Regions from separate parts of the Solwaraspora sp. WMMD406 genome, predicted to be linked through region 2. Evidence: riboswitches for the same ligand, from Rfam matches in the RefSeq annotation. Region 2 holds a riboswitch; each other region holds the start of a gene.
The links. Region 2 has a riboswitch for cyclic di-AMP ahead of O7632_RS12890 (hypothetical protein). Riboswitches for the same ligand answer to the same signal wherever they lie in the genome.

Region 1 (4,249 bases), 1.6 Mb from region 2:
TGCGCACTGCGGTACGCCGACCGGGCCTGGGTGCTCGGCGTCGACGACGAGGAGACTGCCGCCTGGCGGGACGCGGCGCTGTCGATGCACATTCCGTACGACGACGAACTCGGGGTGCATCCGCAGTCGGCCGGGTTCACCCGGCATCAGGAGTGGGATTTCCAGGGCACCCCGCAGGACCACTATCCGCTGCTGCTGCACTATCCGTACTTCGATCTCTACCGCAAGCAGGTGGTCAAGCAGGCCGACCTGGCGTTGGCGATGCACTGGCGGGGGGACGCCTTCACCGACGAGGAGAAGGTCCGCAACTTCGCCTACTACGAGCGCCGTACGGTTCGTGACTCGTCGCTGTCGGCGTGCACCCAGTCGGTGATCGCCGCCGAGACGGGACATCTCGAACTCGCCCACGACTACATGGGCGAGGCGGCGTTGATGGACCTGCACGACATCAACCGCAACACCCGGGACGGCATCCACGTCGCGGCGCTCGCCGGGGCGTGGATCGCCTTGGTGGCCGGGTTCGGCGGGATGCGGGACCACACCGGTGAACTCTCCTTCGCACCCCGGTTGCCGCAACGGATCAACCGGCTGGAGTTCGCCATGATGTGGCGGGGGATGCGGTTGCGGGTGTCCGTCCAGCGCGACGAGGTCACGTACTCGTTGCGCGACGGCGACCCGAACGCCAGCATCGACCTGACCCACCACGGCGAGCCGATCACCGTCGCCGCCGACAAGCCGGTGACCAAGACGATCCCGACCGCTGGTCCGTCCGGGCCGCCGCCGCAGCAGCCGGCGGGCCGGTCCCCGGTGCGTCGTTCGGCCCGCACGGACTGACCGGCTGGCGGCACCGTCCTACCCTCCACGCCTGTTCGAGGTGCCGCCGTCCACGCCTGTTCGAGGTGCCGCGCCGGTCGGGTCGTCCAGACCGGCCGGCGCGGCACCCGTCACAGCAGAGACAGATGTACGTGGTTGGTGTGGTCGCTGCTCGGGTCGCCCCCGGCGCCGCTGTAGGAACTCCAGCCGGTGGTCGGGGACCAGAACTGGCGGTACCAGATGACGTAGAGGATGCCGAGCTTGTCGGCGTTGCGGACCAGGAACGCGGTCAGGTTGTTGCCGTAGAGCCGGGCGTCGCCGGTCGCGTCTCCGCCGAAGCCACTGGACTGCATCGAGAAGTCGCAGGCCCGGCCCTTCGGGTGTTCGAACGGGCCACCTGGCCGGAAGCAGGAGACGAAGCGGGTGAACCCGGCCTTCTTGGCTTCGTTGAGCGCGTGCATCGTGCGTGGGGTGATGCAACCGTTCGTGGTGGGGTCGTCCAGGCTGCACGACTGCGAGGGCCAGGAGCCGTCCGAGTTGCGTGGCGCCTGGGCGGCCACCGGTGAGGTCGCCGAGACGAAACCGTTGGTGGCCACCGCTCCGACCAGCTGCAGCGCCTTCTCGGCCTCCCGCTTCTGCCGGGCCATCACTTCGAGTTGCTGCTCCTCGCGGGCCACCTCGGCGTCGATCGCGGCCTTGGCCCGCTCGGCCTGCTCCCGAGCCTCGTTGAGTTCCCGTACCCGCTTGTTGTCGTGCATGGCGATCATGTCCAGGCCTTCGGCCCGGTCCAGCAGATCGTCCGGGCTGGCGCTGTTGAGTAGCACCATGACCGGGGTGATCCGACCCAGCCGGTAGGAGTTGGAGGCGACCTGCCCGATTTGCGGAGTTAGCGCCGCCAGGCGGTCCTCGACCTTCTCCAGTTCGAGGCTGAGCTGCAGCTGTCGCTTGCGGGACTCCTCGACGGCAGCCTTGGCTTCGACGAATCCGCGACCGGTGGAGTCCAGCACTTCACTCAGCAGCGGGGGCGCGCCTTCGCCCTCCGGCGTGGACGGCGCGGCGGCGGCGGAAGACGGGGCGACGAGGCCGCCGGCGAGCAGGGCGGTGACGGCGACGAGCGCCGAGGCCAGCGTGAACCGCCGGCGGAGGGGTGCGGTCATCCTGTTCCTTTCCTTGGCCGCCGACCGAGTTAGCTGACGGGTTCGGGACGGAACGATCCCTACCGCGTGATCGCGGATTCACCCCAGTGGAACCTGGTTCCCCGGCTCACCCCGGAGGGTGATTGGGCGGCGGTCACCGCCGGCACCGGGGGGCGCCACCGGGCGGAGACCGCCGGCAAGCTTACCGGATCGGTGAGCGGCTTCGACACCTCGATGGGCGTCACTGAGCAGCAAAATCACGTTAACGGACAACGCTTTCGGTAACGTCCACTGTCTGCATTCGAGGGTGCACCGGGGGTTGCCGGATGGGTGATGCCATCCCACTCCACGATCACGCTTTGAAGGGATAAGGTCTCATAAAGGCGTTTTGTTTATCAGTCCGGTCCATCGACGGCAGGGTGGGGGCGTGGCGTGCCGGAACAGAGTTCCTCCGACCCCGGGGCACCGGGTTCCTCCGATCCTGAGGCACCGACCGATGATCCGGTCGTGGTCATCGGTCTCGGCCGGTTCGGCGGACAGGTCGCCGGTTCGCTGCGGCGGCTCGGTCACGAGGTCCTCGGCATCGACGACCATCCCAAGCGGGTGCAGCACTGGGCGGACCGGCTGCCCCGGGCGGTCGAAGCCGACGCCACCGACGAGGCGGTGCTGCGGCAACTGGGCGTGGGTGGATACCGCCGGGCTGTTGTCGGCATCGGTTCGGACATCGAGGCGAGCATCCTCACCGTGGTGGCGCTGACCGAGGTCGGTGTGGCGGAGATCTGGGCGAAGGCGATCACCGCCAAGCACGGGCGCATCCTGGCGTCCGTCGGCGCGGATCACGTGATTTTCCCCGAGGCGGCCATGGGCGACCGGGTGGCGCACCTGCTGGCCAGCAAGATGATCGACTTCATCGAGTTCGACGACGGGTTCGCGATCGCCAAGGTCTGTGCCCCGCCGCAGGCGGCCGGCCAGACGCTGGCCCGGTCACGGCTGCGCCAGCAGTACGGCATCACCGTGGTCGGAATCAAGGAGCGGGACGCGGACTTCCGCTACGCCGGCCCGGAGACGGTGATCCCGCCGGACGCGTTGCTGATCGTCGCCGGTGCGACCGCCCAGGTCGAGAAGTTCGGTCGCTGACTCGTCCGTCCTGCGGGCGTCCCGGCCTGGTCCGGCGGGCCAACGGTCGATGTCGGAAGGGTTTCCGGTGATCGTCCGCCTCTGATCCAGGTCGTAACCGTCTCGTCACGCCTTCATTTCGTGAGCTGATCAGGCTTTGGACTTTCGCAAACTCGTGACTCAGGCTACAGTCCTCCCATGGGAGCGCTTCCATTGATGGATGTGCACCCCGAACGGTGAACTACGTATGGCGCGACGAGGCCTTGCCTCATCCGCGCCGACCGCTCAGCCGTACGGCTGGCGGCGGGCCAGCCCGGACTCCGCCGCCAGCCACGCACCACCTGTCGAGAGGAGGTGGAACCAGAGCCACTCGCGTGGCCCGGCTCCCGCGCGTCACGCACGACCTGGACGCCATTCCACTCGTGCGTGTGAGTAACTGATGGTGGGGACGGGGGTTGCCCTCCCCGTCCCCACGCTAGTCCCCGATTGTTACGACGTGGAATCGCCGACAAGTCAGGACCGCGACGCCGGTTCGACCGACAGCCTCACCCAGCCCGCCGATGTATCGGCGGGCTTGATTGTGTATAGGTCCCGGACGAGATCGATCACCGTGGCCCTCGTCGGACGGGGCGAGGTGCTGGTGGTGAAGATCGTTCCCGCAGCTCGCGGTCGGTTCCGTCGGGTGGCGACCGGTGTCGGGGTGGCGCCGCAGATGGTGGGCCGGCGACGTTCGGGCGCTCGCGGCGGGCGGCCGCGCGGCGCGGGCGAGACGGGCTCAGGGCCGGTGTGGCATCGCCCGGCGCGTCTCGAGCCACGAATCGCTAGTGATCTATATCATAGATGCCCGAGCTCATGCATCGTCAATCATGAATGAATGGGTGCCCTGCCGTCCTGCCGCGCCCGACAACGGAATCGAGGGCCAATGCCGGAACTCCACTCGTCCCACCCCAGCCGTCGTACCGCACCTCCGCAGGAACCCGGCGTACCCGCCAGCCGGCGGCGACCGTTCCGCTCGGCCTCCCTGACGGCCCTGGCGGTCGGTGTGACCGCGATCCTGCTGCTGCCGGCGGTACCGGCGGCAGCAGCCACGACCACGGCGGACACCACGCCACCGACGACCCCCGGGCCGATCACCGTCGTCGACATCAGCGAGACCGACGTCACCCTCACCTGGGCGGCGTCCA
Region 2 (4,249 bases):
GGCGGTGGCCGTGGTCAAGGGTTCGCTGCGGATGCGGCGGGTGCTGGAGCGAGCGGTCCGCGACGCGGTACCCGATGGTCCCACCGAGCTTCGGCTACTCTACCGGGGTCAGCTGCTGCGGCTGCGGACGGCGGAGCTGGACGGCATCCGGGCTCGCGCGTTGCCTCGGGGGGCCCGGCGCAACGAGGTACGTCGGGCCGGGATCGACGGGCTGTTCGACGCGCTGTGGGCGCAGGCCCAGCGGCTGGTATCGGCGGACCGGCTGCCGACACAGGCCGAGTTCGAGGACGATCTGTCCGAGCGGGCCGACTTCCGGGACTTCCTGCGGGCCTGGTGGCCACGGCTGCTCCCCCGGCACGTGTTGGCCTGGCTGGCCCGGCCGGAACGGCTGCGCCGGTACGCGCGCGGCGTGCTGGACCCGGCGGAGGTCGCACTGCTCGGGGCTTCCTGGCAGGACGTGCCGCAGCGGGGTCCGACCATCGCCGACGTGGCGTTGCTGGACGAGTTGGACGAGATGCTGGGTCGGCCGCCGCAACCGCGCCGCCAGCGGCGGGATCCGTTCCAGGTCGCCGCCGGGGTCCGGGAGGTGACGACGTTCGCGGACCGGGAGCGGGCCGCGCGGGCGATGGCCGCCGAGCGGCCCGCCGACTACCGGGAGTACGCCCACGTCGTGGTCGACGAGTCGCAGGACGTCTCGCCGATGCAGTGGCGGATGATCGGGCGTCGGGGGCGGCTCGCTTCCTGGACGGTGGTCGGGGATCCGGCGCAGACGTCGTGGACCGGGGATCCGGTCGAGCTGGCCCAGGCCCGGGACCGGGCGTTGGGGCGGCGGCCGCGACGGGAGTTCGTGCTGACCACCAACTACCGCAATCCGGCGGAGATTTTCGAGTTGGCGGCCGGGGTGATCCGGGAGATCGCGCCCGACGCCGTACTGCCGGCGGCGGTACGGTCCACCGGCGTGGTGCCACGGCAGGACCGGGTCGCGGCGGCGGCGCTGCCTGCGGCGGTACGCGACGCGGCGACCGCACTGCTCACCGCGGTGGAGGGGACGGTGGGGGTGATCGCGCCGTTGGCCCGGCACGAGGAGGTGGCCGGCTGGCTCGAGGGCTTCGCCGACCCCCGGCTGCGGGTGGTGTCGAGCTTGCAGGCCAAGGGCATGGAGTACGACGGGGTGGTGCTGGTCGGCGGCGCCGAGATCCGTACGGAGTCGGAGGCAGGTGTGCGCACGCTCTATGTCGCACTGTCCCGCGCGACTCAGCGGCTGATCACCATCGACGAGGCACGGGACGACTCGGTCGGACTCGGCGAGGTCCCCGGCCGGTAGGCGGGTTTCGACTCGGCGGGACGACTTGGCGAGACGACTCGGCCGACTTCACCACCGCTCTTTATTGCACATATAGCGATGTGCGCATTAATCTGCTGTTGGTGGGCCGGACGACGGAAGGTGGCGAGCGTGGGCGCGGGACACGATCACGGCGCGAGCGCCGCCGGCCTGCGGCACCGGGGGCGACTCTGGGCAGCGTTCGTCCTGTTGGCGGTCTTCATGGTCGTCGAAGCGGTGGCCGCGCTGCTGACCGGCTCCCTCGCGCTGCTCTCCGACGCCGGTCACATGTTCACCGACGTCCTGGGCATCGGAATGGCCCTGGCCGCGATCACCGCGACCCGCCGACCCACTGACGATCCGCAGCGCACCTTCGGCCTCTACCGGTTGGAAGTGCTGGCCGCCCTGACCAACGCGATCCTGCTCGGCGGGGTCGCGGTCTACGTACTGGTCGAGGCGGTCCGCCGGTTCGCGGCACCGGAGCCGGTGCCGGCCGGACCGATGCTGGTGGTGGCCTTGGCCGGACTGGTGGCCAACGTGGTCGCCTTCGCCCTGCTGCGGGCCGGCGCGCGGGACAACATCAACGTACGCGGCGCCCACCTCGAAGTCTTCGGTGACCTGATCGGGTCGGTCGGCGTGATCGCCGCCGCGCTCGTGATCGCCACCACCGGCTGGTGGTACGCCGATCCGGCGGTCGCCGTCGGTGTGGGTCTGTTCATCCTGCCGCGCACCTGGCGACTGGCCACCGCCGCGATCCGGATCCTGGTGCAGGCCGCCCCGAAGCACCTGGACGTGCCGCGGGTGCGGGACTGTCTGGCGGCCGTACCCGGGGTGCGGGACGTGCACGACCTGCACGTCTGGACGCTCACCTCGGGGATGGAGGTGGCCTCGGCGCACCTGACCGTGGAACCGGCGGCCGAGATCGGCGGGGTGCTACGCGACGCCAGAACAGCTTTGCACCGCGAGTTCGGGATCGATCACGCTACGCTACAAGTCGAACCTCCGACACCGACCGACGCCTGCGGACCGACCCACTGGTGATTAGTGGATGCTTAAATCTCGTGACCTTCCCGCGACACTAGCCACCTCGCTGATCTGATATTTCCTATTAATCTGGACAAAACATGTTGGTCAATGTCGAGACAGGAGCCTCCACAGCCGGTAGTCTCGGCTCCGGCCACCGTCAGGGCGGCGCCCCTCCGGCGCTCGCGGGGGCCGTCGCCTAATCGCCTCACGGCGAGCCGGGGAACCACGTTCCTGGGGTGCATCCGCGCCAGCGGTAGGGATCTTCCGTCCCGAACCCGTCAGCTAACCCGGTCGGCGGCTGACGGAAGGAACTCCGCACGTGACATCCACAATTGACAGGAGAGCCCGGTTCGGGTTACTCGCGGCGCTGACCGTGGTCCTGATCGCGATCACCGGGGCCCCGCCGGGCCCGTCCGCCGAAGCGGCACCGCCGACCCGCGCCCCCGCCGACGCCGACGACGAGGGCGGCACGCCCAGCCTGCGCAAGGAACTCGACGCGGCGTCCAAAGGCTGGATCGACGCGAAGGCAGCGCTCGACCACTCGACCAAACGCGAACGGCAACTGACCGAACAGTTGACCGGGATCGAGGCCGACCTGAGGGTGCGCAACGACAACGTCGGGCAACTCGTCGACCGCGCGTACCGTAACGGCCGGCTGGGACCGGTCTCCGCGTTGCTCAACAGCACCTCGCCGGAAGGCTTCCTGGACCGGGCGGCCGCGCTGAGCGCCGTGACCGCCAACGAGGAAAAGCAGCTGCGTGAGCTGTACCGCACCCGCGACCAGGTCACCCGGTCGAAGGCTGCCATCGACCACGAGATCCGCGAGCAGCGAAAGCAGCTCACCATCATGGATCAGCGCAAGAACCAGGCCGAGCGGGCGCTCGCCGTCGCCATCGCCGCCGAGGAACGTGCCGAGGCCGAACGGGCCGCCGCAGCCGAGCGAGCCGCCAGCAGCTCGTCCGGGTCGTCGTCGTCCGGGTCGTCGTCGTCCGGGTCGTCGTCGTCCGGGTCGTCGTCGTCCGGGTCGTCGTCGGGCTCGAGCAGCGCGTCCGCCACGCCGGCACCACGCAACGCGAACGGCTCATGGCCCTCGGAATCGTGCAGCATCAACGACCCGACCACCTCGGGCTGCATCACGCCACGGACCCTGCATGCGCTCAACCAGGCGAAGGCGGCGGGTTTCACCCGATACGTCTCCTGCTTCCGTAACGGCGGCTCGGGTGAGCACCCGAAGGGACGCGCCTGCGACTTCGCAGCCCAGCCGAACGGCTTCGGTGGGGCCGCCAGCGGTGGGGACAAGACCTACGGCGACAACCTGGCCAACTACTACATCAACAACGCCGACCGACTCGGCGTGCTCTACGTGATCTGGTACAAGCGCATCTGGCTGCCGAGCAGCGGCTGGAAGGCGTACAGCGGCGCGGGCGGCGACCCGTCCAGCGACCACACAAACCACGTTCACCTCTCCGTCTACTGATCGGGCAGCGCGGCACGAGACGCGGCACGAAGGCGGGCTCACCGGTACCGGTGAGCCCGCCTTCGTGCCGCGTCCACGTCCGAAATCAATAGCACCCCGTCGCGGAGGGCAAGACCCTGTCGCCGACCGTCCACAGTTGACAATCTGTCGCTGAGAGCGCTCTTTCGACATGAGAGAGCATGGCCGCTCACCAGCGTAATCATCGACCCAACAGCCCGTGAGAGCGCTCTCTCAGGCGTTTATATAGCACCACCGGCCGCACTGTCAACAGAGACGACCCACCGGTCCGGAACTTCGAAAAAACCGGTGCCCGGACATTGACAGAGGTCTGCCGCTCTGGTGACCTCCTGGCAATAACTCATTAATGGGCGTGAAATTTCTTACCGACATCGACGCGCCCGATCAAACCGGAGGCACCATGAACC
Region 3 (4,249 bases), 2.3 Mb from region 2:
ATGCTCCTCTCCGACCGGGACATCGTCGCGGAGACCAAGAACGGCAACCTGTCGCTCGATCCGTTCGAGCCCGCACTCATCCAGCCGTCCAGCATCGATGTCCGGCTCGACCGCTACTTCCGAGTCTTCAACAACCACCTCTACACCCACATCGACCCGTCGACCCGACAGGACGACCTGACGTCCCAGGTCGAGGTCCCGGCGGGCGACCCATTCGTGCTGCACCCCGGCGAGTTCGTCCTCGCCTCCACACTCGAGGTCGTTTCCCTGGGCGACGCGCTCGCCGCCCGGCTGGAGGGCAAGTCGAGCCTGGGGCGGCTGGGGCTGCTGACCCACTCGACCGCCGGCTTCATCGATCCAGGATTTTCCGGCCACGTCACGCTGGAGCTCTCCAACGTCGCCAACCTGCCGATCAAGCTGTGGCCGGGGATGAAGATCGGCCAGCTGTGCATCTTCCGGCTCTCCTCCGCCGCCGAACACCCCTACGGATCGTCGGTCTACGGTTCGCGCTACCAGGGGCAACGTGGACCGACTCCGAGCCGTTCGTGGAAGCAGTGGCGGACCTGGCCAACCGGCTGAGCCAGATGGCGAAAGGCGCCCTCCCAAGCCGGGGGGAGACCTGGGAGGACGCCTTTCCTGGTGGCCGGTGCCGCCGCACGACGGGGGAATCTGCGGCGTGCGCCAGGCCATGGGGAGGAGTGGAGCTATCCGGGCCTGCCGTAGCTGTGAACGTCAGAACCGATCTTGCGCATCTGGACCGGTTCACCGGCGCGTGAGGCGTGCACGATCCATCCGTCGCCGACGTACATGCCGACGTGCGACAGACCGCTGTAGTAGAAGATCAGGTCGCCGGGACGGAGTTCGGATCGGCTGACGCTCGGGATCACCTGACGTTGCCGGGCGGCGTTGTGCGGCAGCGAGACGCCACCCTGTCGCCACGCGGCCGAGGTCAGTCCGGAACAGTCGTAGCTGTTCGGACCCCCGGACCCCCAGACGTACGGTTTGCCGATCTGCGCGCAGGCGAACGTGACCGCCTTGCCCGCCGCGCCGCCCGGGTAGCTCGCCGGGCAGGGCGCCGGGCGCAGCGAGCCGAGCGTGGTGGTCGACCCGTACGCCTCGAGCCGCAGGTCCTGCAGCCGGTCGACTTCGGCGTCGATCTCCTTGGCCTTGGCCGCCAACTGCGCTTCGGTACGGGTCAACTCGACCACGAGCGCGTCGAGCGGTTCCTTCTGGGCGGCGTACTCCTCCTTGAGGTCGACCACCGCCTGCACGTCGCGGGCCTGCCGACGGGCGAACTGGTCGAGCAGCTCGAGCTGGTCGGCGAGGGCGGTCGGGGTGCCGTTCGTCAGGATCGCGTTGACCATCGAAGGGCTGCCGCCCTTGTATGACCGGGCGGCGAACTCACTGACCCGGTCCATGGCCAGATCGATCTGAATCTGCAGCGGCTGGATCTTGTCGGCGAGTGCTTTCGCCTGCTTCTTCTTGGCGTTGAGGTCCTGGCGGACCGCGTTGTGCCGTTCGATCGTGGGCTCGAGCTCGGCCCACACCTCGTCGATCTGGGCTTCGATCTGCGCGACGGTCGGTTGGGCCTGGACCGGTGCCGCGGTCAACAGCAGACCGACACCGGTGGTGACGGCGAGCGCGGCGTCGACGAACCGTCGACGGGTACGGCGTGGCTGGCGCGGCTCGCGGTCCCGGTCGGGCCACTCGGAGCTCAGCCGCAGGGCTTTCCTAGCCACCGGACTCCTTCTCCCCAGACCGCCTACCGGGTTAGCTGACGGGTTCGGGCGGAAGAGAGACGCCCTACCGCAGGGAAGCTGCGGACTCACCCCGAGGTGCCTGGGTCCCCGGTTCGTTGTGCGCGACGATTCGGCGGTGTCGGGCCGAGGCCAACCGGGGTGGCTGGCGTCCTCCCGACTCGACGATCCCCAAGAGTAGAGAGTGGCGTTCTTCAGACGCAAGCGACTAGACTACTCATTTCTTTGCGTGAACGTACGATCGCAATTAGTATCGCTGTTCGTCGATCAAACGTTCGAATGAAGCGGGTGGGCCGCCTGATATCGAGACGACCCACCCGAGCGGCCCGCTCGCCGACCGACTATCGCCGCGCCGCACCACCCCTGCCGCCGACCTGCACGATCAACCCACGCGCCGGAATCCAGCGACCGGCATGTGATCGATGTTCTCCATTTGCACCGGCTGTCCCGCGCGGGGCGCGTGCACCATGAGACCGTTTCCGATGTACAAACCCACGTGATGTAGATCACTAAAGAAGAAGACCAAATCGCCCGGTCTGGCCTCCGAACGGCTGATCGAACGGCCCTCGTTCCACTGGGCACCGGTGTAATGAGTCAGCCGTACGCCCGCCTGCGCCCAGGCGTACTGGGTCAGGCCGGAACAGTCGAATGCGTTCGGCCCGGTGGCCCCCCAGACGTACGGCTTGCCGAGTTGGGCACACGCCGTCCGGACCGCGGTTCCGGCCGCACCACCGACCGACACCGCCGGACAGGGCCCCGACGCGCCGGAGCCTCCGCTCGTGCTCGCCGTCCGGTACGCGGCGGTACGCATCTGCTCCAAGCGGTCGATCTCCGCGTCGATCGCTTTACGCTTGGCCGCGAGTTCGGCGTCCTGCTGCTGCTGGGTGGCAATGAGCTCGTCGAGGGTCCGCTTCTGCGCCAGATATTCGTCCCGGGTGGCGAGCACCGCAGCGATCTGCTCATGCCGCTGCTTGGTCAGCCGGTCGAGCACGAGGAGTTGATCGGCGAGACTGGTCGGCGACCCCGTTGTCAGCAAGGCGTTGAGCTCGCTCGACGGACCCGTACGGTAATAGCGGTTCGCGACCTCGCCGATCTCGTCGGCGGCGAGGTCGGCCTGCAGCGACAGCGGACGGATCCGCTCGTCCAGGTCGGCGGCCTTCTTCTGATTGGCCCGAAGTTCGCTGTGCACCTTGTTGTACTGCTCGATGACCGGTTCGAGCTTCAGCCACTGAGCGTCGAGCTCGGCCTCGATCTCGGCCAGCGTGGGCTCCGCCTGAGCCGGGACGGCCGGCAGCAGCGTCAAGACCAGCGGCACCAGCACGGCCAGGATTGCTCGGCCCGAGATCACCAATGAACGCTTCACGTATCCGAATTGCGACCGAGAGTAATCTCGGGTGTGCGAATGGGTGAGCACACGTGCCATTGGCAGCGACTCCTTCATTAACGATCGCCGGGGCCTCGCGGGCGGGGGAACGGAGGCCGACATCCGCAGCGGTCGGGCTCCCACCTTATTGGAATCGCCGCCGAACCTTCAAGACGGTGTCGCGGGCGCATACCGTCAGACCGGGTTAGCGTGACGTCATGAGTGCGCTCATCCTGGCCGAGGAACTCACCCTGCTCGCCTACGACGACCAGTCAGGTGACCCGATAGTCGGATCGCCCGAGCTGGACTACGCCGTCAGTGGAGCCATCCTGCTCGATCTCGCCCTCGACGGTGCGGTCACCGTCCACCCCGACGGTACGGTCCACCCCGACGGTACGGTCCACCCCGACGATGCGGGCACCGTCCACCCCGACGATGCGGGCACCGTCCATCCCGACGGTACGGTCGCGGCTGCGACGGCCGGGCCGGCGGAAGCCGATCGTCGTCATCTCGACCGGGCCGCGGCAACCATCAGGGCCGCCGACCCGCACCCGGTCGAACACTGGATCGTCGAGTTGTCCCACAAGCTGGTCCCCCGGATCCTCGACGGGCTGGTCACCGCTGGCGTGCTGCGTCGAGAGCGGGACCGGGTGTTCTGGGTGTTTCCGCACACCCGCTTCGCCGCCCCCGACAGCAGGCGCCCACCGGCGGAGGCCGAGGCCCGTACCCGGCTGCGGAGCGCCGTCCGACACTCGTCCGACCCGGTGGACGAGCGGACCGCCGCGCTGGGGGCGTTGGTGCACGCCCTCGACGCCGACGAACTGCTCCGCGAGGTCGTCTCTCCCGCTGACGGCAGCGCTGCGACGACGACCGACGTGCCGATGTCGGACCGCGAACGGGACGCCTGGTCCGCCCGGTGCCGGGCGGCGATACCGGATGCCGCCTGGGTCGCGACCGCTACCGAAAGGGTGATCCGGGACCACCGCTCCGAGGTGGCCACCGCCGTCTTCATCGCCACCAACGTCGCGACCAGCGGCAGCTAGTCGCGCCGCCGGCTGCCGGACGGCTGCGGGCGGCTGCCGGACGGCTGCGGGCGCGGCGGGGTCGGCCGCCAGACCAGCCGTACGAC

Region 1: it holds a riboswitch for cyclic di-AMP, as region 2 does, so the genes downstream of both, O7632_RS05385 (hypothetical protein) here and O7632_RS12890 (hypothetical protein) in region 2, are expected to answer to the same signal.
Region 3: it holds a riboswitch for cyclic di-AMP, as region 2 does, so the genes downstream of both, O7632_RS02310 (NlpC/P60 family protein) here and O7632_RS12890 (hypothetical protein) in region 2, are expected to answer to the same signal.

The regions. Positions count from the first base shown of each region.
Region 1 covers NZ_JARUBF010000001.1:1,198,484-1,202,732, forward strand. Annotated here, with positions in the region: gene O7632_RS05380 (glycoside hydrolase family 65 protein) at 1-834, shown strand, start outside; gene O7632_RS05385 (hypothetical protein) at 945-1,970, opposite strand; cyclic di-AMP (ydaO/yuaA leader) riboswitch at 1,973-2,109, opposite strand; gene O7632_RS05390 (TrkA family potassium uptake protein) at 2,463-3,086, shown strand; gene O7632_RS05395 (cellulose binding domain-containing protein) at 3,988-4,249, shown strand, end outside.
Region 2 covers NZ_JARUBF010000001.1:2,829,635-2,833,883, reverse strand. Annotated here, with positions in the region: gene O7632_RS12900 (AAA family ATPase) at 1-1,324, shown strand, start outside; gene O7632_RS12895 (cation diffusion facilitator family transporter) at 1,454-2,362, shown strand; cyclic di-AMP (ydaO/yuaA leader) riboswitch at 2,531-2,660, shown strand; gene O7632_RS12890 (hypothetical protein) at 2,667-3,824, shown strand; gene O7632_RS12885 (glycosyl hydrolase) at 4,243-4,249, shown strand, end outside.
Region 3 covers NZ_JARUBF010000001.1:535,021-539,269, forward strand. Annotated here, with positions in the region: gene dcd (dCTP deaminase) at 1-579, shown strand; gene O7632_RS02310 (NlpC/P60 family protein) at 705-1,739, opposite strand; cyclic di-AMP (ydaO/yuaA leader) riboswitch at 1,745-1,885, opposite strand; gene O7632_RS02315 (C40 family peptidase) at 2,140-3,198, opposite strand; gene O7632_RS02320 (GPP34 family phosphoprotein) at 3,339-4,163, shown strand; gene O7632_RS02325 (VanZ family protein) at 4,160-4,249, opposite strand, start outside.